2 regions of the Bradyrhizobium sp. NDS-1 genome follow, and region 2 is predicted to be linked to the other one. Evidence: riboswitches for the same ligand, from Rfam matches in the RefSeq annotation. Region 2 holds a riboswitch; the other holds the start of a gene.
What was found. Region 2 has a riboswitch for cobalamin ahead of RX330_RS24930 (TonB-dependent receptor). Riboswitches for the same ligand answer to the same signal wherever they lie in the genome.
Positions count from the first base shown of each region.

Region 1: another riboswitch for cobalamin. It lies ahead of RX330_RS18750 (TonB-dependent receptor); the one in region 2 lies ahead of RX330_RS24930 (TonB-dependent receptor).

Region 1 covers NZ_CP136628.1:3,967,583-3,982,309, forward strand. Annotated here, with positions in the region: gene RX330_RS18710 (PAS domain S-box protein) at 1-1,041, opposite strand, end outside; gene RX330_RS18715 (hypothetical protein) at 2,235-2,423, shown strand; gene RX330_RS18720 (hypothetical protein) at 2,420-2,782, shown strand; gene RX330_RS18725 (lytic transglycosylase domain-containing protein) at 2,859-5,045, opposite strand; gene RX330_RS18730 (adenylate/guanylate cyclase domain-containing protein) at 5,368-7,104, shown strand; gene RX330_RS18735 (hypothetical protein) at 7,209-7,385, shown strand; gene RX330_RS18740 (hypothetical protein) at 7,524-7,736, shown strand; gene RX330_RS18745 (hypothetical protein) at 7,819-8,076, shown strand; cobalamin riboswitch at 8,125-8,336, shown strand; gene RX330_RS18750 (TonB-dependent receptor) at 8,451-10,676, shown strand; gene ilvD (dihydroxy-acid dehydratase) at 12,012-13,733, shown strand; gene RX330_RS18760 (tetratricopeptide repeat protein) at 13,720-14,547, shown strand; gene xth (exodeoxyribonuclease III) at 14,562-14,727, opposite strand, start outside.
Region 2 covers NZ_CP136628.1:5,302,834-5,317,560, reverse strand. Annotated here, with positions in the region: gene cobT (nicotinate-nucleotide--dimethylbenzimidazole phosphoribosyltransferase) at 1-909, shown strand, start outside; gene RX330_RS24935 (histidine phosphatase family protein) at 902-1,474, opposite strand; cobalamin riboswitch at 1,547-1,749, shown strand; gene RX330_RS24930 (TonB-dependent receptor) at 1,864-4,221, shown strand; gene RX330_RS24925 (PepSY domain-containing protein) at 4,234-5,667, shown strand; gene RX330_RS24920 (ABC transporter substrate-binding protein) at 5,854-7,455, shown strand; gene RX330_RS24915 (ABC transporter permease) at 7,473-8,414, shown strand; gene RX330_RS24910 (ABC transporter permease) at 8,411-9,334, shown strand; gene RX330_RS24905 (ABC transporter ATP-binding protein) at 9,366-10,355, shown strand; gene RX330_RS24900 (ABC transporter ATP-binding protein) at 10,352-11,344, shown strand; gene RX330_RS24895 (YciI family protein) at 11,436-11,723, opposite strand; gene RX330_RS24890 (sugar ABC transporter substrate-binding protein) at 11,794-12,768, opposite strand; gene RX330_RS24885 (ABC transporter permease) at 12,811-13,788, opposite strand; gene RX330_RS24880 (ABC transporter permease) at 13,785-14,727, opposite strand, start outside.

The DNA.
Region 1 (14,727 bases), 1.3 Mb from region 2:
CTCGAGATCGGCATCCGGCGCGATATCCCAACGCGTAAGTCCGATCAGGCCTACGGGAGCAGAGATGGTATCTGAGTGTTCTGATATCTCGGTCACGCGATGGTCCGGCCCCGTCTCCCAGAACCAGTCGGAGGCGGTTTCGGCATAGTCGCGGAAGCGCTGCTCGCTATCGCGCAGTTTGCGCTCTGCCTCTTTGGTCGCCGTGATGTCAGTCACCGATCCGACGAATTCGACGTGACCGCTCGCATCCCGCATCGCCCGGGCTACCGCTCGGACGTACTTGATCGAGCCGTCGGGCATTATGAGCCGGTATTCATGATCGAAATCTCTTTCCTCGCGTGCCGCCCGACCCGTGGTCCGTTGCACCGCAAGCCGGTCCTCCGGATGGATGCGCTCGAGCATGAGCGGGATCTCGGGCTTCGTCCCCTCCTCGAATTGGAAGATGCGATAGGTCTCCTTGGACCAGGTGATCTCGCCGGTCGCGGCCTTCCAGCCGAAACTGCCGGTGTGGCTCAATTCCTGCGCCTGGGCGAGATAGGCCTCGCTCTGTCGCAGCGCATTCTCCGCTTCCTTGCGCTCGGTGATGTTCTCGCAGGCCACCAGCACGATCGGTCCGCCATTGGCCCGCAGCATGGTCTTGGCGTTCTCGCGCACCCATAGCACCGAGCCGTCCTTGCGAACCTTCCGGATTTCCCAGGTGTGTGATTGATCAATGGTCTTAAGGCACAGCGCGACGCACGTCCGGACGAAGTCACGATCTTCCTCGAAGAAGACATCCAGCACCGATCGGCCGATCAATTCCTTGGCCGTGTAGCCGAGCTGCGCCGCGCCGAACGTGTTCACGTTGATCACGGTTCCGGTCGGATCGACCATGAAGTACATGACCGGGTTGTGCTCGAAGACCTGCTGCCACTGCTTGACCGCCTCGTGCAAACCGGCGTCCGGCTCAGTGTGCGGCCCGGCAGTGACAACCTGCCTGACGCAGCCGACGAGGAATTGTGCGGCTGACTTCCCGAACGTTGCTGCCCGGCCCGGCTTCATCGCAGACGCTCCCGGCGCTCTCTGCGTGAACACGAGTAGAGCACGTTGCCGCGAGAGGAGCAATTCCGGCCAAAGTCGACGGGCGATCATGACGTGCGCCTCTGCATCGAGCGCTGCGCTGTCCATTGCGGCGCCCCGAGGACGCCATGCCGGCGGGATCTTCACGGTGACCGTGCGGCCGGAGCATCGTGCGCCGTCTCGTTGAACATGAGCCGGGGAGCCCCGGGGCGAGTACGGGACAAACCTAGGTATAGGGCCTCCATTCCTAATTATATTGGCCATTTACCTCCGTACAATTGAGCATCTCGTGCCCGGCGAACTAGCCTTATGACCAATCGGGAGTGTCGACCGGTAGATCGCAGCGAGCGCACGAGAACCGGTCTGAAGCTAGCGGCCGAGGTGTCTTACCGACAAACAACGACCAGGGACGAACCGCCGGAATACTGGTGATGCAGCCGCCGCCGCGGCAATTCACGACCCGCGCGAGCTCGAAGGGAATGAACTGGCAAAGCGCAACTAACCAAGCGACAGAGGAAGATAACAATGTGCGATACATCGGTACTTCCTGAGCGTGGCCTATCCCAGTCCGAACCTTGCCCTTCAGTCAATGGCTGTGGGGTGTGCGGCGGCAAGTTCGGTCTGATCCGCTACTATTCCTGGCGCACCGCGCTCTGCTCCAAGAAGTGTGTCGATCGCTTCCGCACCCGCCGCGAACGCGACCGCCGGTGGTTGTTTCGGGTTCAGGTTGCCTGAGGCCGAATTAGAGAACTGACTTCGTTCCGAAGGTCTGACCCGGGAGCCCGTGCGTTGAAGCGCTCATGCAAGCTCTTGTGCTCGCTGGTTCTCCTCGGCTCCGCTGCAGTCCAGGCACAGGAGACTGGACAGGGCACCGCTCATCGCCAGCATCCACTCCAGGACCAGGCGCTGCACGAGAAATTCTATTCGACCTGGCACATGCCGGACAATCCGAGCCTCAGTTGCTGCAACAGCGCTGACTGCTATCCGACCGATATCAAATACATCGACGGCCAGATCTATGCACGACGCCGGGAGGACGGGAGATACATTCTGATCCCACCCCAGAAGGTGGAGCGAAACAGGGATAATCCGGACGGCCGAAACCACCTTTGCGCTCCACCGCCCGCCCTGTCTCCGTTGGACAGCGTTTACTGCTTCGCCCTGGGAGGTGCCACATGAGATTCGCCTTCGTGCTCGTGAACGACCGGACCCCGTTCCGGCACACTTGGTGCATGCAGTGCTGCGAGGCCATCAGCGGCAGCTATCTCCGCGAGATCGCGACCCGTCTGCCTTACTGCGACTATCAGTGCTATGCGCTGTTCTGCGAGGCCCTCGCGACGGATGGCGTGAGGGTGGCGTCATGAAATTCGTGGTGGTCAACCACGAGCCTCCGTTGCGCGCGGCCACGTGCAGCACCTGCTCGCGGTCGCTCTGCTCCGGCTATGTCCGGCATGCGCGCACACAGCGCCGTTACTGTGACTACGATTGCTACCGGCGCGGCGAACTCGTCCCGTTCTTCGTACAATGGCCGATGCCTGGGTGCACAGAACCGGCCGCCGCGAACATCGAGCTCGCCGCTCGCAATATGATCGAGACGATGGCGGCCCTGGGTGCGGTCTGGTGCTGGAGCTGCACGATGCACGCTTGGACCTTCGCAAGAGCTTTGACCGGCGCATCCTTGGAAGGTCGCGATCCGATCACGCTGGAAGGAGGTGACATCTAGCTGCGCGACTGCACTCGCGTGGAAGCCGCAGCGACGTAACCTTGCAGGCGCCGGTGTTCAGCCCCGGCGGCGTCGACTAGGGAGCGGGCGCTGCGGCCGCCACGGGTGCCGTTGCTCCGGCCTCGTGCGTCACCACACGCTCGTTGCTCTTGCCGGCGATCATGCTGCTGCCCTCGAACCGCGCGCGGTACACCAGCACGTTCTCGATTACGCGCTGGACGTAGTTGCGTGTCTCCGACAGCGGGATGCGCTCGACCCAATCGACCGGATCGACCCTGGGATCCCGGGGGTCGCCGCGCGCCTGCACCCATTCGCGCACGCGGCCGCGGCCGGCATTGTAGCCGGCGAAGGTCATGATCTGGTTGCCGCGGTATTCCGAGAAAAGCGCGCTGAGCTCGGCCGCGCCCATCTGCGTGTTGTAGACGGGGTCGGAGACCATCTTGCCCCAGTCGTAAGTCAGTCCGAAACGTCTGGCGGTATCGCGTCCGGCCTCCGGCGTCACCTGCATCAGCCCGACCGCGTTGGCATGCGACTTGTCGCGCTGCTCGAAGGAGCTTTCGGTGCGCGCCACCGAATAGATCACGCTGGTCTCGATCGCGGGCGCGACCTGCTGGTGCTCGGGGATGCCGATGGTGGGGAAGGCGTAATGGTCGAGCGCGAGCCCGCGCGCCAGCGCCGACTTGCCGACCTCCAGCATCACGCGCGCATCGTTGCGCCGGCCGGCGAGCTCGCCGAGCGCTTCGAGCGCCGCGACGTCGGTGCTCTCCTTGGCGAAATCCTGGGCATAGTAGAACACCATGTCGCGCTCGCCGATGTCGTAGAGCATGTCGGCGGCACGCACGCGCTCGTCTGCGGGCGGCGTGTCGGCCGAGGCCAGCACGGGCGAGGGCGCACGCAGCTCGATGCGGTCGAGACCGAGCTTTGCGCGCGCAAGCTGGCCGTAATACGCGGTCGAATAGCGCGATGCCGCCCGATAGCTCATGCGCGCATCTGCGGTCGCGCCCATCGCCTCGGCGGCACGGCCGCGCCAGTAATGGGCACGCGACAGCGCGATCGGATTGGCCGAGCCTTCGTCGATGGCGGCGAAGTGCACCAGCGCCGCCTGGGGATCGTCGAGGAAGCGCAGCGCGATCCAGCCGCACATGAAATGATAGTCGACGCGGTAGACTTCCTTCTCGGGCACCGCGGCGGTGCGAACCACGTCATAGGCCGTCCTGGACTTGCCCTGGTCGAGCAGCTTGCGCGCCAGCATGCGGCGCTCGCGCCACCAGGCATCGGTATCTTGCGCGGCCATGGTGTCGGGCTGGGCGGCGAGGATCACCTCGGCCGCGTCGTCGATGCGGTCGTTCTGGAGATGCCACTGGGCGCGGCACAGCACATAGCCGAGATCGCGTCGCGCCTCGGTCGGGACGTCCTCCAGATAGTCCTTGGCCTTGCTCGACTTGCCGGTGACGGCGGCGCAGGCCTTGGCGATCGCGAGCGCATCCTCGCCGAGCCGTTTTGCGGCGCGCCGCGCGCCCGAATAGTCCTTGGCGCCGAGCCGCTTGTCCATGCGGGCGCGATGATCGTCCGCGGTCAGGAGGTCGCGGAACGCCTCGTAGGAATCCTCCTCGCTGCGCTCCGACAATTCGTCCGCGCGCCAGGCCTCGCGCACGAGTCGCGCGGCCCTGTCGGCGTCGCCTTCGGCAAACAGCACGCGGGCGAGCGCGAACTTGCCCTTGGCGCTGGTCGGCCGGTCCATGGTGAACTTGTGCACGGTGGCGGCGTCGGCCTTCTCCTGCCACAGCCGCGCCTCGGCGCGCCGGCGCAGCAACGCGCGGCTCGGCCAGTCCGGATTGGCCTCGAGGAAGGCGGCGTAACGCTTGAAATTCGCCGTGCTGTCGGAGTGGCGCAGCATGAACCAGTCCGCGAGCTTGCGTCCGGCGGGATCGGTGATGCGCTCGCGCGCTGCGCTCGCGTCATCGGTCTTGCCCTTGCGGGTGAGATCGATGGCGTCCTTCAGCGCGGCGAGGTCGCCGGTCAGCGGCGGTGTTGCGGGCTTGTCAGACGGCGCTTCGTCGGCCTTCTTCGATTTGTGTCTGGCCTCGGCATGCTTGCCGTGGCGCGACTTCACCGCCGTGTGGCGATGCTTGCCGCCCTTCGCCTCATGCGTCTTCTTCGGCGCGGACGATTTGTGGCTGCTCTTGGCCGCCATCTCGGTGGGAAGAAGGGCCATTGCGGCCACGGCAACGACACACGCGAGCGAGCGTAGGCACTGGTTCATTCCATGGTCCCCCTGCGAAACCACTACAAACCAAGGTCCGCGACGACATGCGGCTTGAGAATCAAGGCACCGACACGGTGCATCACTACCGTGTCGCATCCTCACGCTGTCGCAACAATGCGGCAAAATACGGATGTGATGAGGGAACTCCCGCGCTGGGGGAATGAAGGATGGCCTCTTAAGCCTTTGTTAACGAAACCGGACCCGCGCGACGGTTTGGCCGGGTCCAGGGCGTCAGCAGGGACAGATTGCGCGTGTTCCCGAATCCCGATCCGGTGTATGGAATCCCTCGCTTCGTCCTTTGAGCCTTTGCCCCGCGCCTATGCCGATTTTCAACCAGTCGATCCGGCGCAAGATCGTCGGCATCGCCCTCGGATTGATCGTCCTGATGCTGGTCACCTCGATCCTGTCGATGGTGATGTCGAGCCAGGTCGGTGTCCTCCTGGGCGAGCTGACCAACCGCTACATCCCGGCCTACAGCCATCTGGCCCGCGCCAATATCCGTTCGCTGGAGCGCGCCCTGGCGCTGCGGCAAATGGTCATGACCAAGATGGGGGCGTCGTCGGACGAGGAGACGTATGCGGCGCGGCTTCGCGACTTCGAGGCATTGGACCGCAAGTTCGAGGAAGAAGCCGAGGCAGCGCGCAAGCTCATCAACGCGATCATCGATGATCCCAGGACGTATTCCGACAATGCCGCGCTGGCACGGCTCGACGTCCGCATCGAGAGCGCCGTCACCGAGTTGCGGCGCAATCTGGACGAGGGCAATGCGAAACTGCTCAAGCAGATCGAGGCCAAGGACGTGGTCCAGGCCCGCGCCACGCTGGAACAGCTGGACACCCTGCGCGATGCGTTCAACCGGAAGGTCGACGCGATCAGGGCCGACATGCTGACGCAGGTCTTCTTCTCGACGTCGCAAGTGATTGGCCGCCAATACCAGGCCATCATCGTGTCGGGAGCCGTGACCTTGCTCGCGGCGGTGCTCGGATTTGCCTTTGCGCTCCTGGTGTCCAGCGGTATCACGCGCCCGGTGCGGCTGCTGCTCGCCGGCACCCGCGAGGTCGAAGCCGGTCGCTTCGACAAGACCATCACCGTCTCCACCCAGGACGAGATCGGCGAACTCGCCGCGGCGTTCAACCGCATGACCGAGCAGCTCAGGCACAACGAGCGCGTCCGCGAGACCTTTGGCCGCTACATCGATCCCAAGGTGGTGCAGGGGCTGATCGACCGGCCGGAGATCGCGATCGACGGCGAGCGCCGGGTCATGACCATCATGTTCTGCGACATGAGCGGCTTCACCGCGATGAGCGAGGGCATGACCCCGCGCGGGCTCGTGCGAGTGATGAACCATTATTTCACGGTGATGTCCGCCCCCATCAGGGGCAATCGCGGCATCATCGACAAATATATCGGCGATGCCATCATGTCCTATTGGGGCCCGCCCTTCATCGAGGACGACGAGCAGGCGTTGCTCGCGGGCCTCGCCGCCATCGAGATGACCGAGCAGGTGCCGGCGCTCCAGAAGCAGCTGCCCGACCTGCTCGGCATCCGCGCCATGCCGGCGCCGTGCGATTTGCGGGTCGGCATCGCCACCGGCGAGGTCCTGACCGGCAGCATCGGTTCCGAATTGATGATGAGCTTTACGGTGATGGGGGATGCCGTGAACCTCGCTTCCCGGCTGGAGGCCGTCAACAAGGTTTACGGCACCCGCATCCTGATCGCGCAGGCCACCGCTGATGCGGTCGGATCGCGGCTCGAACTGCGCGAGATCGATCGTCTCGCGGTCGCCGGCCAGAGCGCGCCGCAGGCGATCTTCGAAGTGATGGCGAGGGCGGGCGCGCTCACCGGCGCACAGGACAGCCTGCGCATGCACTATGCCGAAGCGCTCGCCGCCTATCGCGCCCGGCGCTTCGAGGAGGCGCGCGCTGCTTTCAACGCGGCGCTCGAAGCCGTCCCCGGCGACGGACCGTCGCGCGCGATGCTCGGCCGCATCGCGCAGTTCGAGGCGAGCCCGCCGGACGCCGGCTGGGACGGCGCCTGGCGGCTGGACAGCAAATAGCTGCCGCCCCGGAAAAATTGTTTCTACTCGATAACGATGTTCGCCGTGACCTATTTCCCGGGCTTAGGTTGGATGTCCTTGAGGCGTTTGACGGGGACACGCCGATGACGGAACTTCAGGACAGGCTGGAACGGTTCGAGACGCTGACCGCCGAATGCGAGCTGATTGCCAAGCTCGCGACCGACAGCACCAAGCGCGAGTTCTATCTGAAGCTTTCGGAGCAGTACCGTCAGTTGGCGACGGACATGCGGCAGGCGATCGCGACCAAGGCCGCGGCCTGAGGCCGGCTGCAATCCGTTCTTAAGGTTTGGCGCGCATCCTTGACGCAGCGAGCGATCGCTCGTGCTGGGAAGGCCGGGGTTCGCTGCAGTGCAGCGTGCCTCGCGAGTGTCATTTGCCATGCTCGACAGGGCAATCACATGCGCCTCGTTGCCGTGATCATATTTGCGCTCATGATGGCGTCCTGCAATCAGGATCAGGACATCACCGGCTCGACATCGGCCTGCCCGATGCGGAACTACAGCTCGTACAATCCCCGCGACATGAACCAGTGTGTCAATGCCTGCAGATCCTGCGATCGCGGCACCACGGTCACGTGCACGACCTCCTGCACCCTCAAGGGCGCGCGCTGAGAGCAACCGGCGGTGCTTGGGCACCGGAACGATTCACCTGGGTTAATCATTGAAGAAGCGGAAGGACGCGGAGTCCGATGAAATGGGTATGCTCGATCCCGGTCGATTTCTGGTGTCCTGCTCGCACTGCGATGCCTGGCCGATGGCGGTCAACGTGAAGCGATCGAGCTGGTGGGCGTCCCCGCATGAGGTCCGCTTTGTCTGCACGCGCTGCCGACGCGAGGAAACCGCGATCGTCTCGGCCTCCGGCGAATTGACTCCGATCAAGCGCGTCGATGTTCCGCCACGCGACGTCGCTGCCGCCTGGGCACAGGCCCAGCGTTTGCGAGGGCGGACCTGAGCGCGGTGACAACGGCCACCGGTCGATTGACTCCCCGGCGGAACGACACGTAAGTTGATCGGTGACGGTTCTCCTCAGGGAGATCAAAAGGGAATGTGGTGCGGGATTGTCCCAACGGGAATTGTCTCAACGCCACGGCTGCCCCCGCAACTGTAAGCGGTGAATCTTTCGTCCTATGCCACTGGGAACTCGGTCCTGGGAAGGCGACGTAAGGTAACGACCCGCGAGCCAGGAGACCTGCCGTCAGCCGTGGTCACACGCGAAGATGTCGGTCGGGGAGTGCAGACATCGGCTTCACCGGAGCAATCCATCGCTCCACCGTGAAACCTCGTTCGCTGTGACGTGCCACTGACGTCATACCGAGGTTTACAATTGTGTCCCGTCTTGTCTCTGCCGCCGGGCGCCTCAGCGCTGGCCTGTTCGCGTCCGTTGCCTTCCATTCGCTCGATCTCTCTCCGGCCTTCGCCCAGCAGGTCCTTGCCGAGCAGCTGCCACCGATTGAAGTGACCAAGCCCGACGACCAGAACCGCACGCGGGCCAGGGCGACCGGTGACGGCGCGACGAGGCCCCGCGCGACGGCCGATGTCGCGCCGTCGGGCAATGGCGCCGGCTCGGCCGTCGAGGCTGTCGCCGGCAACGGCGGTATCGTCGGTGCTGCCACGACCGTCGTCACGGCCGCGGATATCGCGCACGCGCCGTCGCAGACGCTGGCCGAGATCATCGCGACGCAGACGCCGGGGGCCCAGATCACGACGTTCTATGGCGGCCCGATCGGTGCCAAGACCGGCGTGGACCTGCGCGGCTTCGGCGCGTTTGCAACCGCCAACACGCTGGTGCTGGTCAACGGACGGCGGCTGAACGACGTCGACATGGCACAGGTGGACCTTTCCACCATCCCGCTCAATTCCATCGAGCGTATCGAGATCACGCGCGGCAATTCCGGAGCGGTGCTCTATGGCGACAACGCGGTCGGCGGCGTGATCAACATCGTCACCAAAAGCGGCGTCGGCGGACCGCCCGTGACCGCGCGCATCGAGGCCGGCTTCGGCTCGTTCAACACGGGGCTCGGCAACGTCTCGACCTCGCTCAATTCCGGTCCGTGGTCGACCTCGTTCTATGGCAATGCCGTCAGGACCGATGGCTACCGCGACAATAATCGCTATTCCCAGCAGAACGGCGTCGGCAATCTCAATTACGCGACACCGGGCCTGACCGCTTTTCTCACCGTCACGGGCGATCATCAGGAGTTGCGGCTGCCGGGCGGGCGCACCGTCGACCCATCGATCGGCCTCGACGAGGTCGCGACCGACCGGCGAGGGACCAGCACGCCGTTCAACTATGCCAACCAGCAGGGCTTCAGCGCGACCGCGGGCTTCACCAAGACCCTCGTCAACGGAGTCGATCTCATCGTCGACGGCGGCGTGCGCGACAAGAAACAGCAGAGTGCGTTCTTCTCCAGCCCGGTGCCGGTTCCGGGCTTCTTCACGTCGACCTATGCCGATTCCCATCTGACCACGTGGTCGATCACACCGCGGCTCAGCGTGAAGAGCCTGCTGCTCGGAATGCCATCGCAGCTCCTCACCGGCATCGACTATTACGATGCGAGCTTTCAGCAGAACCGCGGCGCCGGGCAGGGGCTCTCCCCCTGGCATAATTACGACCTCAGGCAGCAGACGGTTGCGGGCTATTTTCAGCACACATTGGGCGTGTCGCCTGCGACCGACATTTCCTATGGCGCGCGGGTGCAGACGATCAATCTTGCGGCGCGCGACAATTTCGACCCGGCGGCGCCGTTCAACGCCGACATCGGCGCCCTCCCGCTCCAGAGCGATGAAACCCAATATGCGCTGCATCTCGGGGCCGAGCATCGCCTCAATGAGGTGGTCTCGCTGTTCGGCCGCGCCGCGCGCGCGTTCCGCACGCCCGACGTGGACGAGCGCCTGTCCTCAGGGCCGTCCTTCGATCCCCTGACCTTCGCTGCGATCCCGCAAACGTTTCAACTCAAGACCCAGACCTCGCAGGACATCGAGGGCGGCCTGCGCATCAAGGGCGGCGGACTGCAGCTGCAGAGCAGCCTCTATCTGATGGACCTCACCAACGAGGTCCATTTCAACCCGGTGCTGTTCTACAACACCAACCTCGATCCGACCCGCCGCTACGGCTCGGAGACCAGCCTGTCCTATCGCGTCAACGACGCTCTGCTGCTGCGCTCCGGCATGGCCTATACCCGCGCCGTCTTCCGCGAAGGCATCTGGACCGGCAATGACGTGCCGCTGGTGTCGCGCTACACCGCGAGTGCGGGCGTCACCTGGAACATCTGGCAGAACTATTTGGTGCTCGACGCCACCGCGCGGTTCTGGAGCGAGCGGCGCATGGACAACGATCAGGCGGGCACACAGAAGCCGATTCCCGCCAACGGCACGATCGACCTCAAGCTCAGCGGCCAGGTTGACCGCTACTTCTGGTCGCTCAGCGTCAACAATGTGCTGAATGCGCTCTACTACGATTACGCCATCGCAAGCACCTTCACGGACGGCCGCTTCAGCGCTTATCCGCTGCCCGGCCGCACCTATCTGCTCAAGGCCGGCGCAACTTTCTGATCAGCACGCCAGTCAATGGACCAGAGCGTGATGGGACGATCGCGCCTGTGTCGGCCTCTGTCAACCCAGCGTCGCAAAAATATTCCACTTTACCGAAATTCGGTTTCGGCGTATGTGTCGTGCATCCCGGCTCACTCAAGAGGGGCGATCATGAGGTCGTCATTTTCGCGAGCCGGGTCTGCGGTGGACGCGGCAGCGTCGGCGCGAGAGGTGCGGGCAGGGCGGGTAGTCCCTGTGAGCCCGTAACCGCGTGCGGACGACGGCGCTGCCAGGCTTCGTCTCGCCTGTAAGTTCTCAGCTCCGTCGACAGGGCTGGGAATACTGCGGCGACATGGCGGGCCGTGCGTACGGCAAAACCGTGTGGTCCTGGCCGTCATTGCCACGGTCAAGCTGTCTGCGAAGGTGCGAGCGAGCCCGACCGGGCGGACTGCATCATCCAATTCGCAGGGCGAGGGAGGCCAGAGGAAAGTTCGGCTCCCGGGAGAGCACGGCATAAGCCGTCCGACCATCGCGCAGGGAAGGCCGAGTGATCGGCACCACCTGTATGCTGCTGTGCGGTTCTTTTTGCGCGTGCATTTCGCGCAGCGGACCGCGGGTGCCTGTCGGCACCCGGCCTTCCCTGCGCCCTCTTGGTTTTGAGGGTGGCGTGATCAAGCAAAGCTCGGGCGAATTGCGCCGCGAGGCCGAAGAAGCATGTCAGTCCCGCCACACTCACTGTCGTCGCCCGGCTTGACCGTGCGATCCAGTATTCCAGAGACGCTCGCGATTGAACCGAGAAGCCGCGGCGTACTGGATTCCCGCCTTCGCGGAGAATGACAGTGTCCCTTGGAGAACAGGCTGCCGCCTCACACTCAGTCATCGCGAGGAGATCACGACAATGGGCGTCGTTGGGAGAGCGTGCGCCACTCAGCTCCGGACGCAGCGCAGCGCCGCTTTGGCGGTGCGCTGCTGAGCCGGGGCCCATGTCACGGCCTTGGACCCTGTCGCCGACTCACCTGCGGGCATCTCCGTCATTCAGTGCGATGCTGGCGCGCTCTCCTGACCTTGAAATCAAAGGTTGCGGACTGTCTTGCCTTGTGAGGTATTGGAGTGTGCAAATCCGTGTCTTCCCGGTAACGATTGTGCTGTCTCCGCAACACTCATCTCGGATTTAACCGTCATCACCGGCGGTTCGCATCACCGCCGCTTTTTGGCCACACCCAAACATGAATAAAATCGCTCTAAGTTCTGGAGGTAGCAGGCAGTCCTCGACGTCACGAGAAATCCCAAGGTCGATTAAAATCTTGGCTCTGATTTTTCGGGTCTGAAAGGGTTGACCGGGGAAACTGGTTTGCGATGAGCGCGAAGATTGACAAGCAGAGGCTGCCGAGCCGTCACGTGACGGAAGGCCCTGCGCGCGCGCCCCATCGGTCCTATTTCTACGCCATGGGTCTGACCACCGACCAGATCCACCAGCCCTTCGTCGGCGTCGCCTCCTGCTGGAATGAAGCCGCTCCCTGCAACATCGCGCTGATGCGCCAGGCCCAGGCGGTGAAGAAGGGCGTGGCGTCGGCCGGCGGCACCCCGCGCGAGTTCTGCACCATCACCGTGACCGACGGGATCGCCATGGGGCACGACGGCATGCGCTCCTCGCTGCCGTCGCGCGAATGCATCGCCGATTCGGTCGAGCTGACCGTGCGCGGCCATGCCTATGACGCGCTCGTCGGGCTCGCCGGCTGCGACAAGTCGCTGCCGGGCATGATGATGGCGATGGTCCGTCTCAACGTGCCCTCGATTTTCATCTATGGCGGCTCGATCCTGCCCGGCAATTTCCGCGGCCAGCAGGTCACCGTGCAGGACATGTTCGAGGCCGTCGGCAAGCACTCGGTCGGCGCCATGTCGGACGAGGACCTCGACGAGATCGAGCGCGTGGCCTGCCCCTCGGCGGGCGCCTGCGGCGCGCAGTTCACCGCCAACACCATGGCGACCGTCTCCGAGGCGATTGGCCTTGCGCTGCCTTACTCGGCCGGTGCGCCGGCACCGTATGAAATCCGCGACGCCTTCTGCATGACCGCGGGCGAGAAGGTGATGGACCTGATCGCCCAGAACATCCGGCCGCGCGACATCGTCACCCGCAAGGCGCTGGAGAACGCGGCTGCCGTGGTTGCAGCCTCCGGCGGCTCGACCAATGCTGCGCTGCACCTGCCGGCGATCGCGCATGAGTGCGGCATCAAGTTCGACTTATTCGACGTCGCCGAAATCTTCAAAAAGACACCATATGTCGCGGATTTGAAGCCGGGTGGCCGTTATGTCGCCAAAGACATGTTTGAAGTAGGTGGCATACCGCTTCTGATGAAGACGCTGCTCGACAACGGCTTCCTGCACGGTGATTGCCTTACCGTCACGGGCCGCACGATCGCTGAAAACCTCAAGAGCGTGAAGTGGAATCCGCACCAGGACGTGGTGCACCCGGCAGACAAGCCCATCACCGTCACAGGCGGTGTGGTTGGCCTGAAGGGCAATTTGGCGCCAGAAGGTGCGATCGTGAAAGTCGCGGGAATGTCCAACCTCAGGTTTACCGGTCCGGCCAGGTGCTTCGACCGTGAGGAGGATGCTTTCGAGGCGGTCCAGAAGCGCACCTACCGCGAAGGCGAAGTCATCGTGATCCGCTACGAGGGGCCGAAGGGCGGCCCCGGCATGCGGGAAATGCTCCAGACCACCGCGGCGCTGACCGGCCAGGGTATGGGCGGCAAGATCGCGCTCATCACCGACGGCCGCTTCTCCGGCGCCACCCGCGGCTTCTGCATCGGCCATGTCGGGCCGGAAGCCGCCATTGGCGGCCCGATCGGGCTGCTCGAGGACGGCGACATCATCGAGATCGACGCCGTTGCCGGTACCCTTAACGTAAAATTGAGCGACGCCGAACTCGCCCAGCGCAAAACCAAATGGAGCGCTCGCGCGACTAACCACACGTCGGGTGCGCTCTGGAAATATGCTCAGCAGGTTGGACCAGCGGTCGGGGGGGCAGTGACCCATCCGGGCGGCGCGCACGAGAAACAGTGCTATGCGGACATCTAGGCGTGCCACAGTTGCGTTTGTGTTGGGGGCCATCGCGCTGGCCGCGCCGGCGCTTGCCTTCGACGGCGCTCCGGTCAACCCGAAGGACGCGGCTTTCCCGGTCGTGACCACCTTGCCGGGGACCGCGGCGGCCGTGCGCGGCAAGGTCGCGCCGGCGGCCGTGCCTCAGGAGACCTCGCTCAGTGCGCTGCAATATGCCGCCGAGGGCGGCCACCCCATCGCGCAGTGGAAGCTCGGCCGCATGTACGCCAATGGCGACGGCGTCGCCCAGGACGATCTGCGCGCCTTCGAATATTTCAGCCGGGTTGCCAATGCGCATGCCGAGGACAGCCCCTCGGCGCCGCAGGCGCAGATCGTGGCCAATGCCTTCGTCGCGCTCGGCCGCTACTATCTCAGCGGCATCCCGAACTCGAAGGTCAAGTCGGACCCGGAGCGGGCGCGGGAGATGTTCTCCTATGCGGCCTCCTATTTCGGCAATGCCGATGCGCAATACGATCTCGCCCGCCTGTACCTGAAGACGCCGGACGCCTCGCGTGAGGATTTCCGCTACGGCGCACGCTGGCTCGGCCTCGCCGCCCAGAAGGGCCAGCACCAGGCCCAGGCGCTGCTCGGTCAGATGCTGTTCAACGGCGACCGCCTGCCGCGGCAGGCCGCGCGCGGCCTGATGTGGCTCACCTTGGCGCGTGACAGCGCCGGTGCCGAAGAGAGCTGGATCAAGGAAAGCTACAACCGCGCCTTCGCCAAGGCCTCCGACGACGACCGCGCCATGGCCCTGCAGATGCTGGAGCAGTGGGTGCAGGGTCGTAGGGAATAGTTCTCTGAGGCGGCCTACGCCGCCTCCAGATCGAGATCCGCCCACACCGGCACGTGGTCCGACGGCTTCTCCCAAGCCCGCACATAGCTGTCGATCCCGACATTGGCGAGCCGGTCGCTGGCCTGCGGCGACAGCAGCAGATGGTCGATCCGCAGGCCATGGTTCTTCTGCCAGGCACCG
Region 2 (14,727 bases):
CAGGCCACGGAGCAGCCGCGCGCGGCGCGCGTGCCGATCATCGTCTTCGCCGGCGATCACGGCATCGTCGCGCAAGGCGTCTCGGCCTATCCGCAAGAAGTGACCATCGCGATGATGGCGAACTTTGCCGCCGGCGGCGCCGCGATCTCGGTGCTGGCGCAGGAGCTTGCTTCGAGCCTGGAGGTGGTCGACTGCGGGACGCTGGCGCCAGGCGAGATGGGCGGCATCATCACCGACAAGCCGCGCGGCGGCACCCGCGATTTCAGCGTCGAGGCCGCGCTCCAGCCTGAGGAGCTGGCGTTTGCTTTTGAAGCCGGCCGGCGCGCGGTTGCGCGTGCGGCGACCAATCAGCCCGATCTGCTGATCTTCGGCGAGATGGGGATCGGCAACACCACGGCGTCGGCGGCGATTGCGGCGGGCCTGCTCGGCGTGAGTGCCGGGGAGATTGCAGGCAGCGGCACCGGTGTCGATGCGGCCGGCCGCGCGCACAAGGCACGCGTGATCGATGCCGCGATCGCGCTGCATGGCGTTGCGGAGGAGTCGACCGACAAAGTCCTGTGCGCCGTCGGCGGCCTCGAGATCGCGGCGATCTCAGGGGCGATCATCGCGGCCGCGCAAGCCCGCATCCCGGTCTTGATCGACGGTTTCATCGTGTCGGTGGCAGCGCTCGCAGCAGTGCGGCTGAATCCGTCGTGCCAGCCGTTCCTGCTTGCCTCGCATCAATCGGCCGAGCAGGGGCATCGTCTGGTGTTGCGGGCACTGAACGCGCAGCCACTGATCAGCCTCGATCTCAGGCTCGGCGAGGGATCGGGGGCTGCCATCGCGCTGCCGCTGGTGCGCCTCGCCTGCGCGCTCCACAACGGCATGGCAACATTCGCACAGGCCAACGTGCCTGACAGACCTAGCTGATCCGCTGATTGACAGCGACGACGCGCCAGCCGGCCGCCAGGCGATCGATCCGCGTCAGCGACAGCGGATCGATCACGAAGCGCAGGGCGGCTTGTGGCGTGAGGTCCAGCGCGATGCAGAGCGCGGCGCGGATGGTGCCGGAATGCACGACGAGCGTGGCCGATCCGGTCCCGATCCGCGACAGACCCAGCCGGACGCGCGCGACCTGATCCGCAAAGCTCTCGCCGCCCGGCGGACGTCCGCCAGCCGGATCACTCCAGAACTGCGCGTAAGTCTCGCCGCCGGTTGCGGAAAGCTCGTCGTGCCGATGGCCTGTCCAGTCGCCGAAATCCTGCTCGCGGAATTCACCGATCAACTCCGGTTCGAGCCCCAGTGCGCGCGCAGTCTCGACTGTGCGCCGCGAGGGGCTGGCATAGCTGACGGCGTTCCCAGGCAGACGCCGCCGCAGCGCCTCCAGTTGCGCGCGGTCGCCGAGATCGGCCGGCGCGTCGGTCGCGTGGATCGTCCCCTTCACGCCCTCGACGGGTGCGTGCCGTATCAGCCAGAGGAAGGTCTCGCCTTCCATGCTCATCTCCAAGGAAGTTGGCCGTTGTGACCATAACGCCGCAACTGGCACATTGACTCTGTCTTGATGGTAATCCTAGATGCTCGCGACGGTTTCCCCGAGAGGGGATGAAAAGGGAATGCGGTGCGGGGACGTTGTCCCCAATGCCGTGGCTGCCCCCGCAACTGTGAGCGGCGAATCTTGCCTCACGAGCCACTGGGTATCTCGGTCCCGGGAAGGCGATGCAAGGTACTGACCCGCGAGCCAGGAGACCTGCCGTCAGCCGTGGTCACACGCGAAGATGTCGGTCGGGGAGTACAGGCATTCGGCTTCATCGGACGGCTGCAAGGCCAAAGGTGAGACCTCGTTCGCTGTGACGTGCCACTGACGTCATACCGAGGTCCGAAACCGTGTTGTCCATCCGCATCGTCCGATCGCGAGAATTCCTGCTCGCCTCCACCGCCCTCACATTCTTTGCCGTTCTCGATCTGCCCGCTGCGCTGGCGCAGCAGCCGCGCGAACCCCTGCCGCCTGTCGAGGTATCGCCGGCCGAAGCCCGCAAGCAGGCGAGACCAGCCGGCCGGGACGCGCAAAGCCCGCGCCGCGCGGCCGCGCGCAGGCCGGCGAGCGCAGTAACGGCGCCCAAGCCCGCCTTGCCGGCCGCGACCGCACCGACGCCGCTCAACTCCAATGCCGTGGCCGAAAGCGCCTCGCGGCTCGGCCTGACGGTGCGGCAGACGCCCGCAACCGTCGAGGTGATCTCGGCCGAGACGATGCGCGAGCAGGGCTATCGCACCGTGTCCGAGGTGGCGCAGGGCGCCGTCGGCGTCACCGCCGGCGACAATCCAGCCGAGCCTGCGGGCTTTTCCGTGCGCGGCTTCACCAACAGCCAGATCAACACGCTCTACAACGGCATCAAGATCGGTCCGCAGAACATGACCTCGCGGATCACCGACACCGCCAATCTGGAGGCGGTGGAATTCCTCAAAGGTCCGGCCTCGCTGATGTCGGGCGAGGGCGCCGCCGGCGGCGCCATCAACTTCGTCACCAAGCAGCCGCACACCGGAGCTATCCGGAACGAAGCTGATTTCTCCTGGGATTCGCTGAACTCGTTCCGCACTCATTACGGTTCGGGCGGCAGCACCAATGTGCAAGGCCTCGATTACCGCTTCGACATCAGCCGTTCCACGCTCAACGGCTTTGCCGACGACACCAACGTCAAGACGTTCGGCACGTCCGGCCAGCTCAATTACCGCATCTCGGACAGTCTCAAGATCTGGGGCGCGATCGAGTACCGCGAGGATCGCTCGAAAGCTTACTGGGGCGCACCGCTGGTGCCGATCGCCTTCAGCGGCTCGCACGCGACGAGCGGCATCGTCTCCGGCAATTACGTCTCGAACTACAACGGAACCAATCTCGGTGCCGTCACCATCGACGACCGGACCTTCAACACCAATTACAACGTGCTCGACAACAAGAACGTGGCGCAGGAAGTATGGCTGCGCGGCGGTTTCGAGCTGAAGCTGGCGCCTGACCTGACGTTGAAAAGCCAGGCCTATGGTTACGGCGCCGAGCGTAAATGGTTCAACAATGAGATCGAGGCGTTCAATTCCACCACGAACATGGTCGATCGCGAGCGCTTCTACGTCGCGCACAGCCAGCGCCTGGTCGGCAACGTCACCGACCTGATCTGGGATACCGATATCGCCGGTTTCGACAACCGGCTGGTCACGACGCTCTCGTCGAGCTATCTCGATTTCGTCAGGCCCGGCGCGGCGAACTTTCCGGGCGATTCCGTTTCGCTGGTCGATCCCAACCGTGGCTTTTACGGCCTGCTCACGACGCAGCAACAGACCGCGCGCATCGACAACGAGGCGCTGTCGTTCGAAGACCGGCTGAAGCTGACGCGCAGCTTCGCGCTGGTCGGTGGCCTGCGCGTCGAACATATCGGGCTCGACCGCAACTCGACCGACGTCAACGGCCTCGTAAAGGCAGGTTTTCCGTACACCAAAGACTGGGCGCCGGTGACCGGCCGCATCGGCTACACCTGGGAGGCCGTTCCCGGCCTGACCTTCTACAGCCAATACGCCACCGGCGCCGACGTCGCAGCCAATAACATCTTCCTGCTCGCACCCACCCAGCCGCTCGACCTGACCACCGCGCGCACTTACGAGACCGGCGTCAAACACCTGTTCTGGGACAACAGGGCCGAATGGTCGTTTTCGGCATACGACATCCAGCGCAAGAACGTCTATGCAGCGGCCGGCGGGATGCAACTCAACATCGCGGGACGACAGGAATCCAAGGGCGTCGAGCTCGCCGCGTCCGTTCGGCCGATCGAACCGTTGAGGCTATGGGGCAACATCGCCTATGTCGACGCGCGCTATGCCGATTACAATTTCACCGGCGGCTCGTTCTCCGGCAACACGCCGCCAAACGTGCCGCGCATCGTCGCGAACGCCGGCGCGTCCTACCGGTTCTTCGCGCCCTGGCCGGTGGAGCTCGGCATCACCGGCCGCCATGTCGGCGACCGCTACAACACCGACGCCAACACGGTGACAATGAAGGCGTATACCGTCGCGGACGTCTACGCCTTCGTCGACATCCCCAGGACGGTGTTCAACGCGGTGGAGAAGGCCAGGCTGACTTTCCGCGTTCGCAACATCACGGACAAGCGCTACGCGATCTGGGGCGATCCGTTCTATCCGGACCAGATTCTCCTGGGCGCGCCCCGAACCTACGAACTCTCGGCGTCCTTCAAATGGTAGGACGCTGACCGCATGATGCACGCGACCGTCCTGCTGCACCGCTGGCTCGGGATCGCGTTCTGCCTGCTGTTCGCGATGTGGTTCGCGACCGGCATCGTCATGCACTTCGTTCCGTTTCCGTCGCTGACGGAAGCGGAACGCTTTGCAGGGCTCGCGCCGCTGGAGCGCGCGGAGCCGCGGATCTCGGTTGCGGACGCCGTGGTCGCGAGTGGAATGAGGGACGCGACACGGGTCAGGTTGATCCGGCGCAGCGATGGACTCGCTTACGTTGTCGCGGGAGCATCGGGGCTGCGCGCGTTGCACGCGTCCGACGGTGGCGACGCCTTGGTGAGGTCGGCCGACATCTCTCTCGCGATCGCGCGCGATCATGCCAGCCGTCGCGGGCTCGACCCCGCGCAAGCAACAGTGCAGGCGCAGGCGGACCACGATCAATGGACCGTGCCGAACGGCTTCGATCGACATCGCCCGCTGTTTCGCATCGTGCTCGCAGATCGCGACGGCACGGAAATATACGTCTCCTCGCGCACCGGCGAAGTGGTCCTCGACACGATACGGAGCGAACGGGGGTGGAACCTCGTGGGCAGCGTGTTGCACTGGATCTATCCGACCGTGCTGAGGCGAAATTGGGCGCTATGGGACGGCGTCGTCTGGACATTGTCGCTGCTGGCCCTGATCGCGGCCGCGCTTGGCGCGGCGCTCGGGATCATCCGGCTGCGGATGAGGGACGGTCAACTCGCAACGCCTTACCGCGGCTGGCACGCGTTGCATCACCTTCTCGGCCTGGCGGCGATGGTGTTCGTGCTCACCTGGATCTTCAGCGGCTGGCTCTCGATGGATCACGGGCGGTTGTTCTCGCCCGGGCAGTTGACGCCTCCAGAGGCCGGCGTGATCAACGGTGCGCCGGATTGGCGGGAGGCCGCATCGCTCGATCGCCAGCCAATATCCTCCTCGGCCCGCGAGGTCGAATGGTTCGGCTTCAATGGCACTGTCTATCGGCGCGACCGCGTCGCGCTCGATGATCAGAGATTGATCGGGGCAGGGGATCTGCCGAACCAGCAGCGGACGGCCTTTCTCAGCGCGCGCGAGGTATCGACACTGACGGCGCGCCTCTCCCCGGACTGCAAGGCGCCGGTCGTCGTCGCCGATGACGATGTCTACCTCATGCGATCGGCTCTCCCGGCTGCTCCGGTCTTTCGCTCGCGCTGCGGCGAGCTCTGGTTCGACATCGACGGCGCGGACGGCCGCATGCTGCAACGGCTGGATGCCTCGCGCCGCGCCTATCGTTGGCTGTATGGCGCACTCCACACACTCGATTTTCCGATTTTCATGGCACATCCGCGTTTGCGCGATATCATGATCGTCGGCCTCTGTGCGCTAGGTTTCGTGTTCTCCATGACCGGCGTCGTCATCGGCTTGCGGCGCTTGCGGCTCTCCCTGACAGGCTGACCTCAGGCGAACCAGCGACGATCGCAACGCGCGGCGGCTCTTCGAGGCTTGGGAGGGTCCAAATAGCGGTGAGATCCTGCTGGCGAAGGGCCGGTTAGTGGCATACCATTTGCAAGCGAATGGGCTCTGGTTTCACCTGCCCTTGGCCAACGATGGCCGGATCACTGGCATTACTGGGAGGACTTCATGGATCGCAGGACCGTATTGAAGGGACTGGCGGGCGCGGGCGGTCTGGCATTGACTGGACTCTCGGCCCCGGCCATCGCGCAAGGCGCCTCAGCTCGCACGCTCCGCTTCGTGCCGCAGGCCAATCTCGCCAATTTCGATCCGATCTGGGGCACGCAATATGTCGTGCGCAATGCCGCGGCGATGGTGTGGGACACGCTTTACGGCATCGATGCGCAACTGCAGCCGCAGCGGCAAATGGTCGAATCCGAGGAGACCTCCGACGACGGCAAGATCTGGACCTTCAAGCTGCGCTCGGGCCTCAAGTTCCACGACGGCGAGCCGGTGCTGGCCAAGGACGTCGTTGCGAGCCTGTCGCGCTGGGCTGCACGCGATCCGATGGGGCTGATGATCGTCGCGATCCAGCAGGAATTGACCGCCGTCGACGACCGCACCTTCAAATGGGTCTTGAAGCAGCCCTTCCCGAAAATGCTCTATGCGCTCGCCAAGAACAACGCGCCATGCTCCTTCATCATGCCCGAGCGCATCGCCAAGACCGATCCCTTCAAGCAGATCACCGAATATATCGGCTCGGGCCCGATGAAGTTCGCCAAGAGCGAATGGGTCCCCGGCGCCAAGTCGGTGTTCGAGAAGTTCACCGATTACGTGCCGCGGCAGGAGAAGGCGTCGTGGCTGGCCGGCGGCAAGCAGATCATGGTCGATCGTATCGAATGGATCGTGATGCCGGATCCGGCCACCGCCGCGGCCGCATTGCAGAACGGCGAGGTCGACTGGTGGGAGAACCCCATCGCCGATCTCGTGCCCGTGCTGAAGAAGAACAAGAACATCAGCGTCGACATCGGCGATCCCCTCGGCAATATCGGCTCGTTCCGCATGAACCATCTGTTCGCGCCGTTCAACGACGTGCGGGCGCGGCGTGCGGTGCTGATGGCGCTCAGCCAGGAAGACTACATGCGCGCCATCGTCGGCGACGACAACGCATTGTGGAAGTCGTTGCCCGGCTTCTTCACGCCGGACACGCCTGTTTACAACGAGATGGGCGGCGATATCCTGAAGGGCAAGCGCGACCTCGATGCCGCCAAGAAGCTTCTGGCCGAGAGCGGCTATTCCGGCCAGCCGGTGACGTGTCTGGTCGCGCAGGATCAGCCGATCACGAAGGCGCAAGGCGACGTCACCGCGGACCTCCTGAAGAAGCTGGGCATGAATGTCGACTTCGTCGCGACCGATTGGGGCACGGTCGGCTCCCGTCGCGCCGCAAAGACACCGCCGGGACAGGGCGGCTGGAACATGTTCCACAGCTGGCATGCCGGCGCCGATTGCATCACGCCCGCCGCCTACACGGCCATCCGCGCCAACGGCGACAAGGCCTGGTTCGGCTGGCCGAACAGCCCGAACACCGAGAAGGAGATCGCTGGCTGGTTCGACGCCAAGAGTGTCGACGAGGAGAAGGCGGCGATCGGACGGGTCAACAAGGCGGCGATCGAGGATGTCGTCTACGCGCCGACCGGCTTCTTCCTGACCTACACGGCCTGGCGCAAGAACGTCTCCGGCATCACCAAGGGGCCGCTGCCGTTCTTCTGGGGCGTGTCGAAGTCCGCATGATCGCGCGCTGAGGCCAGATGCTCTCTTACATCCTCCGTCGCATCGTCGCGACCTTGCCGGTCATGGCAATCGTCGCGCTGTTCGTGTTCAGCCTGCTCTACATCGCGCCGGGTGATCCGGCCGTGGTGATCGCGGGCGATCAGGCAAGCCCGGAGGATGTGGAGCGCATCCGCCAGAGTCTCGGCCTCGACCGACCCTTCCTGATCCAGTTTGGAAGCTGGGTCTGGCGCATCCTGCACGGCGATCTCGGCACCTCGATCTTCACCAACCTGCCGGTGTCGGCGATGATCGGACAGCGCTTGGGGCCGACGCTGTCGCTGATGATCGTCACGCTGCTGCTCACCATCGTGGTGGCGGTGCCGCTCGGCGTGGTGGCGGCGTGGAAGGCCGGCAGCCTGATCGACCGCGTCATCATGGGCTTTGCCGTGTTCGGCTTCTCGCTGCCGGTCTTCGTGGTCGGCTACATGCTCGCCTACGTCTTCGCGCTCGAGCTGGAATGGCTGCCGGTGCAGGGCTATACGCCGCTCACGCAAGGTTTCTGGCCGTGGCTGGAGAACCTGATCCTGCCGGCGATCGCGCTCGGCTGCGTCTATATCGCGCTGGTCGCGCGCATCACCCGTGCCGCCATGCTCGAAGTGTTGCAACAGGACTATATCCGCACGGCCAAGGCCAAGGGCCTCGGGCAGGGCGGCATCCTGTTCATTCACGCGCTGAAGAACGCGGCGGTGCCGATCGTGACCGTGATCGGCATCGGCATCGCGCTCCTGATCGGCGGCGCGGTGGTCACCGAAAGCGTGTTCGCAATCCCCGGCCTCGGCCGGCTCACGATCGATGCCATCCTGCGCCGGGACTATCCCGTCATCCAGGGCATCGTGCTGCTGTTCAGCTTCGTCTACGTCCTCGTCAATCTGATGATCGACGTCATCTACACGCTCGTTGACCCGAGGATCCGCTATTGACCGATACGACCGTCAATCCGCAATCGCTCCCGGCCGGCCTCGTCCTTGCCCCGCAATTGCCCGAGATCCTCCGGCCGGTCGCGATCCGGCGAGGCTTGATCGGGTTGTTGCGCGGCCACCCCACCGTTGCGATCGGCGGCGCGCTGCTGCTGACGCTGGTCCTGATCGCGATCTTCGCGCCCTATCTCGGGACGGTCGATCCGACCGCGCTCGCGCCGGCAAAACGCACCCGCGCACCGTCGGCCGATTTCTGGTTCGGCACCGACGTGCTCGGCCGCGACATCTATTCGCGCGTGCTCTATGGCGCCCGCGTCTCGCTCACGGTCGGCCTGTCAGTCGCCATCTTCGCGTCCGCCGCCGGTCTCGCCATCGGCATGGTCTCCGGCTTCATCCGCTGGGCCGACGGCATTCTGATGCGCTTCATGGATGGTTTGATGTCGATCCCGCCGATCCTGCTCGCGATCGCGCTGATGGCGCTGACGCGCGGCAGCGTCGGCAACGTCATCCTCGCCATCACCGTCGCCGAGATTCCGCGCGTCTCGCGCCTCGTCCGCAGCGTGGTGCTGTCGCTGCGTGAGCAGCCCTACGTGGACGCAGCCGTCGCCTGCGGCACGCGCACGCCGATGATCATTCTCCGGCATATCCTGCCCAACACGGTGGCACCGATGCTGGTGCAGGCGACCTACATCTGTGCCAGCGCCATGATCACCGAGGCGATCCTGTCGTTCATCGGCGCCGGGACGCCGCCGACCATTCCGTCCTGGGGCAACATCATGGCCGAGGGCCGCGCGCTGTGGCAGGTCAAGCCCTACATCGTATTCTTCCCGGCGGCCTTCCTCTCCGTCACGGTTCTCGCCGTGAATTTGCTTGGCGACGGCCTTCGCGATGCGCTCGATCCGCGCATGGCGAAGAGTCTGTGATGTCGCCTCTGATGCGCCGAGGCTGATCGCGATGGCTTTGCTCGAAGTCGAAAACCTCCAGACCCATTTCCGCACCCCCGGCGGCATCAACCGCGCGGTCGACGGCGTGTCCTTCCATGTCAACGAGGGCGAGACGCTCGCCATCGTCGGCGAGTCCGGCTGCGGCAAGTCCGTGACCTCGATGTCGCTGATGCGATTGATCCCGGAGCCGCCGGGCAGGATCGCAGGGACCATCCGCTTTGCGGGCAGGGATCTGCTGCAACTGTCTGATCGCGAGATGCGCGCCATCCGCGGCAACGACATCTCGATGATCTTCCAGGAGCCGATGACGAGCCTGAACCCGGTGCTCACCGTCGGCCGTCAGATCCGCGAGACCTTGATGATCCATCAGGGTCTCGACAAGCAGGCCGCCGAGGCGCACGCGATCGAGATGCTGACGCTGGTCGGCATTCCCGAGCCCAAGCGCCGCGTGCGCGAATATCCGCATCAGCTCTCCGGCGGCATGCGCCAGCGCGTCATGATCGCGATCGCGCTCGCCTGCAATCCCAAGCTTCTGATCGCCGACGAGCCGACCACCGCGCTCGATGTGACCATCCAGGCGCAGATCCTCAAGCTGATGCTGGACCTGAAGAGCCGGGTCGGCGCTGCGATCATTCTCATCACCCACGATCTCGGCGTCGTCGCCGAGATCGCCGAACGTGTCATGGTGATGTATGCCGGCCGCAAGGTCGAGGAAGCCCCTGTGGCCGAGCTGTTCCGCTCGCCGCGGCACCCCTATACGCAAGGCTTGCTCGGCGCGGTGCCGCGGCTCGGCTCGTCGCTAACAGGCACGGCACGACGGCTTGCCGAGATTCCCGGGCAGGTGCCTGACCTGCGAAAGCCCATCACCGGCTGCGTCTTCGCGGGCCGCTGCGCGCTTGCGACCGATCTGTGCCGGCAATATGCGCCGGGGCTCGAAGAGAAGGGACCTCGTCACATCGCCGCCTGCCATTATGCGGCCAAGGGGGCCGTCGCGGCATGAGTATTCCGTTGCTCCAGGTCAACGACCTCAAGAAACACTTTCCGGTCAAGAAGGGCCTCTTCCAGCGCAAGTCCGAATGGGTCTATGCGGTCGACGGCGTCTCCTTCGAGATCGCACGCGGCGAGACGCTGTCGCTGGTCGGCGAGTCCGGCTGCGGCAAGTCGACGGTCGGCCGCGCCATTCTGCGACTGTTCGACATCACCGCAGGCCAGGTGATCCTCGATGGCCAGCGCATCGACGACGCCGCACCAGGCACGATGCGGCAGATGCGCCGCCGTGTGCAGGTGGTGTTCCAGGATCCGTTCTCGAGCCTCAATCCGCGCATGCGCGTGCGCGACATCCTGGCCGAGCCGATCCGCAATTTCGGCCTCGCCAAATCGGCGGAAGATCTCGAGCTGCGCGTCACCTCACTGATGGACACCGTGCGTCTGCCGCGCGAGGCGCTGAACCGCAGGCCGCACGAATTCTCCGGCGGCCAACGCCAGCGCATTGGCATTGCGCGGGCGCTCGCGGCCGAGCCCGAGCTGATCGTCTGCGACGAGGCGGTTTCGGCGCTCGACGTCTCGGTCAAGGCGCAGATCGTCAATCTGCTGCAGGATCTCCAGCGCGAGTTCGGCCTCGCGCTGCTGTTTATCAGCCACGATCTTGCGATCGTCGAGCACATGACCCACCGCGTCGCCGTGATGTATCTCGGCAAGATCGTCGAGGTCGCCCCGCGCCGCGAGATATTTGCCGCACCGAAACATCCCTACACCAGGGCGCTGCTCTCCGCGGTGCCGCTGCCCGAGCCCGGTGCCGAGCGCAATCCCATCATCCTCAAGGGCGACGTTCCGAGCCCGATCAATCCGCCAAAGGGCTGCCGCTTCCATACCCGCTGTCCGCTCGTGTTCGATCGCTGCCGGGTCGAAGAGCCGGTGCTCCGCGCGGCCGGAGACGAGCAGTGGGTGGCCTGTCATCTCGAGGACGGCGCTGCGGCGATGAGCGGCTGAAGGGTGAGATCCGCGTCAGAAATTCGTCAATGAAAACAAGCCCCATTCTACTGTGCATGGGGTTGTTTTCGCAGTTTTGATGGGGCCGGCCTCAACCCTGCCGGCGCAGGAAGCCCGTGATCGTCACTTTTTCCCAGATGCCGGCGGCGGCAAAGGGATCGGCGCGGTTGAAGGCCTCGACCTCGCCGCGGCCGGGCGCCTCGATCAGGAACAGGCTGCCGATCATCGTTTGACCATCGTCGGAGACGAGCGGCCCCGACATCACGATCTTGACGCCGAAGCGCGAAGTGTCACTCAGGAAGGCCTTGTGGGCATCGTAATTGGCGAGCCGGGTCGGCAGCGCGCCGGCGCGGTCGACGGCGTGAATGGCGAACAGCATGGTGTCTCCGTGTCTTGGCTCGGTTCTTGGGACGGCCGCCGAGGCGGCCGTCCGGGCGTGATGGGTGGATTTACTTGGCGCTGAGCTTGCTCGCGTCTTCGAAGGTCGGGCAGGTCCGCTGCTCCAGCGGCACGTCGAACGGCTGGTAATTGTCCTTGGTGATCACGGTCGGCTTCAGCACGATCTCGTTGATGACAGGCTGGTTGCGCAAGGAGCGGATCGCCATCATGGTGCCGAGACAGCCTTGAGCAAAGCCGTTGTAGTCGCCGCTCGCGAGCAGCTTGCCGGACTTGATCGCGTCGATGGCTTCCTTGGTGCCGTTGATGCCGATAACCTGCGCCTTCCGGTTCGCACCGTCGAGCGCCTCGATCGCGCCGACCGCCATGGCGTCGTTGGCAGCCAGCACGCCGTCGATCTGCGAATTCGACTGCATCAGGTTTTCCATGACCTGGAGCGCCTGCAGCCGCTGGTAGTTGCCGGGCTGCGAGGCGAGCAGCTTGACGCCAGGCGCCTCCTTCAGCGCATCGTTGAAGCCGCGGACGCGGTCGACATTGGTCAGCGAGCCCTTGACGCCCTCGATGATGACGATGTTGCCCTTGCCACCGAGCGCCTTGAGCAGGAAGCGCGCGGTCTCGAGGCCAAGGCTGTAATCGTCGGCGCCGACGAAGGACAGAAACTTGCCGCCCGCCGAACGGTCGGTGATGTTGACGACCGGGATCTTGGCCTCGTTGATCTTCTCGACGCCGGGCACCATCGCCTTGTAGTCGACCGGCGTGAACACGATCGCGCTCGGCTTCTTCACCACGACGTCCTCGATCTGGCTGAGCTGCTCGGGGATCGAGTCCGGCTTGGTCGGGATGTATTGCAGCGTCTTGGCGTTCAGTACCTTCGCCATGTTGTCGGCACCGACCCGCACCGTCTGGAAGAACGGATTGGTCTGGTTCTTGGTGAAGACCGCGATGGTCTCGCCGTCGGCGCGCGCTTGCGTGGTGAATGCCGCGGCCATCAGCAGCGGCAGCGTCAGGTAACCCAGTTTACGTTTCATGTTGCCTCCATCCCTCGTTTTGCTTGTTGGTAGTTCAGAAACTCATTGCGCGCGGCGGCGGGTCTTCATGTCGAGCCAGACCGCGAGAATGACGATGATGCCTGTCACCAGCGGCTGCCAGTTGGCGCTGACCGACAGCAGGTTCATGCCGTTCAGCACCAAAGTCAGGATCAGCGCGCCGATGAAGGTGCCGAACACCGTGCCGACGCCGCCGAAGAGCGAGGTGCCGCCGATCAGCACGGCGGCGATCGCCGGCAAGGTCAGGCTCTCGCCGATATCGGCCTCGGCCGAATTGAGCCGCGACAGGAAGATGATCGAGGCCAGTCCCGCCATGGTGCCCGAGACCGCATAGACCAGCAGCAGGCGGCGCGCGACAGGGATGCCGGAGAGGCGGGCGGCGACCGGATTGGCGCCGATCGCATAGATCTCCTGTCCCCAGACTGTGCGCTGCGCGAAGAATGTCCCGATGCCGAGGAACACCAGCAGCAGATAGACCGGGATGGGCAGGCCGAACAGATACCCGCTGCCGATCTGGCGGAAGCCCGCGGGGAAGCCGTGCAGGGTTTCACCTGCCATGTACCAATAGGTGAGACCGTTCAGCACCCACAGCATGCCGTAGGTGGCGATGAAGGAGGGGATGCGCAGCGCGGTGACCATGATGCCGTTGAGCAGGCCGACGATGCCGCCGCAGGCAAGCCCGGTGAGGATGCCGAGCGCCGGCGAGCCGGTCTTGTGGATCACCGTGCCGGCGATGCAGGCGGACAGCGCGACATTGGCGCCGACCGAGAGATCGAGGCCGGCGGTCAGCACCACCAGCGTCAGGCCGGAAGCGATGAAGAAGGTCAGGCTCGCCTGCCTGAGCACGTTGAGGATGTTGCCAAGGCTCAGGAAAGAGTCGCTGAGCACGGCAAGCACCGCGCAGATCAGCAGTGCCGCCAGCAGGCGATAGAACACCTGGATGGCGTCTTGCGAGAGGAGGGAGTGTGGCGGCGTGATTGTGTCCTTGCTGATGTCGGTCATGCCCGGCTCCTGAGGCCGTCGAGGAACAGAGCGAGGATGACGAGGACGCCGACGCTTGCGACCTGCACCGAGGACGGCAGTGAGATCAGGTTCAACCCGTTGCGCAGCACGCCAACCGAGAGGACGCCGAGCAGGGTGCCGAGCAGCCAGCCATTGCCGCGCTCGAACGAGGTGCCACCGACGGCGACGGCCGCGATGGCATCGAACTCGAGGCCGAGGCCGGCGGTGGGGTGGCCGGAGTTCATCCGCGCCGTCATCAACAGGCCGGCGATGCCGGCCATGGCGCCACCGATCGCATAGACCGCGATCAGCAGCTTGTTCGGCGACAGACCGGCATAGCGCAGCGCCTCGCGGTTGCCGCCGAGTGCGAAAATGTAGGTGCCGAAACGGGTGTGGTAGAGCAGGCCGTGGAACGCGGCGTACGTTACCAGCGCCATCACGATCGGGACGGGCACGCCGAGAAGCGTCGCCGAGTAGATGTCGCGCACGCTGTGGGGAATGCCGACAACGCTCTGGCCGTCGCTGACGATCAGTGACAGACCCTGCGCCATGCCGAGCGTGCCCAGCGTTGCGACGAAAGGCGGAATGCCGAGAATTGCGACCAGCCAGCCGTTGGCGATGCCGAACGCCGTACCGACCAGCAGGCCGGCACCCAGGCCCAGCAGCATCGAATTGGTTGCGAGCGACACGATTGCGACGCACAGCGAGGTCAGCGTCAGCACCGCACCCATCGACAGGTCAAGTCCCTCCGTCATGATGATCAGCGTCATCGGCAACGCGAGCATGGTCAGAATGGTCGACTGCACCAGCACATTGGAGAGGTTGGCGACGGACAGGAAGCCGGGTGCGATCACGCTGAACAGCGCGATCAGCAGCACCAGCACCATGGCAACGCCGGGAATGCGCTGCAGCGGATTAGGCTGTGATACGACCACGGCT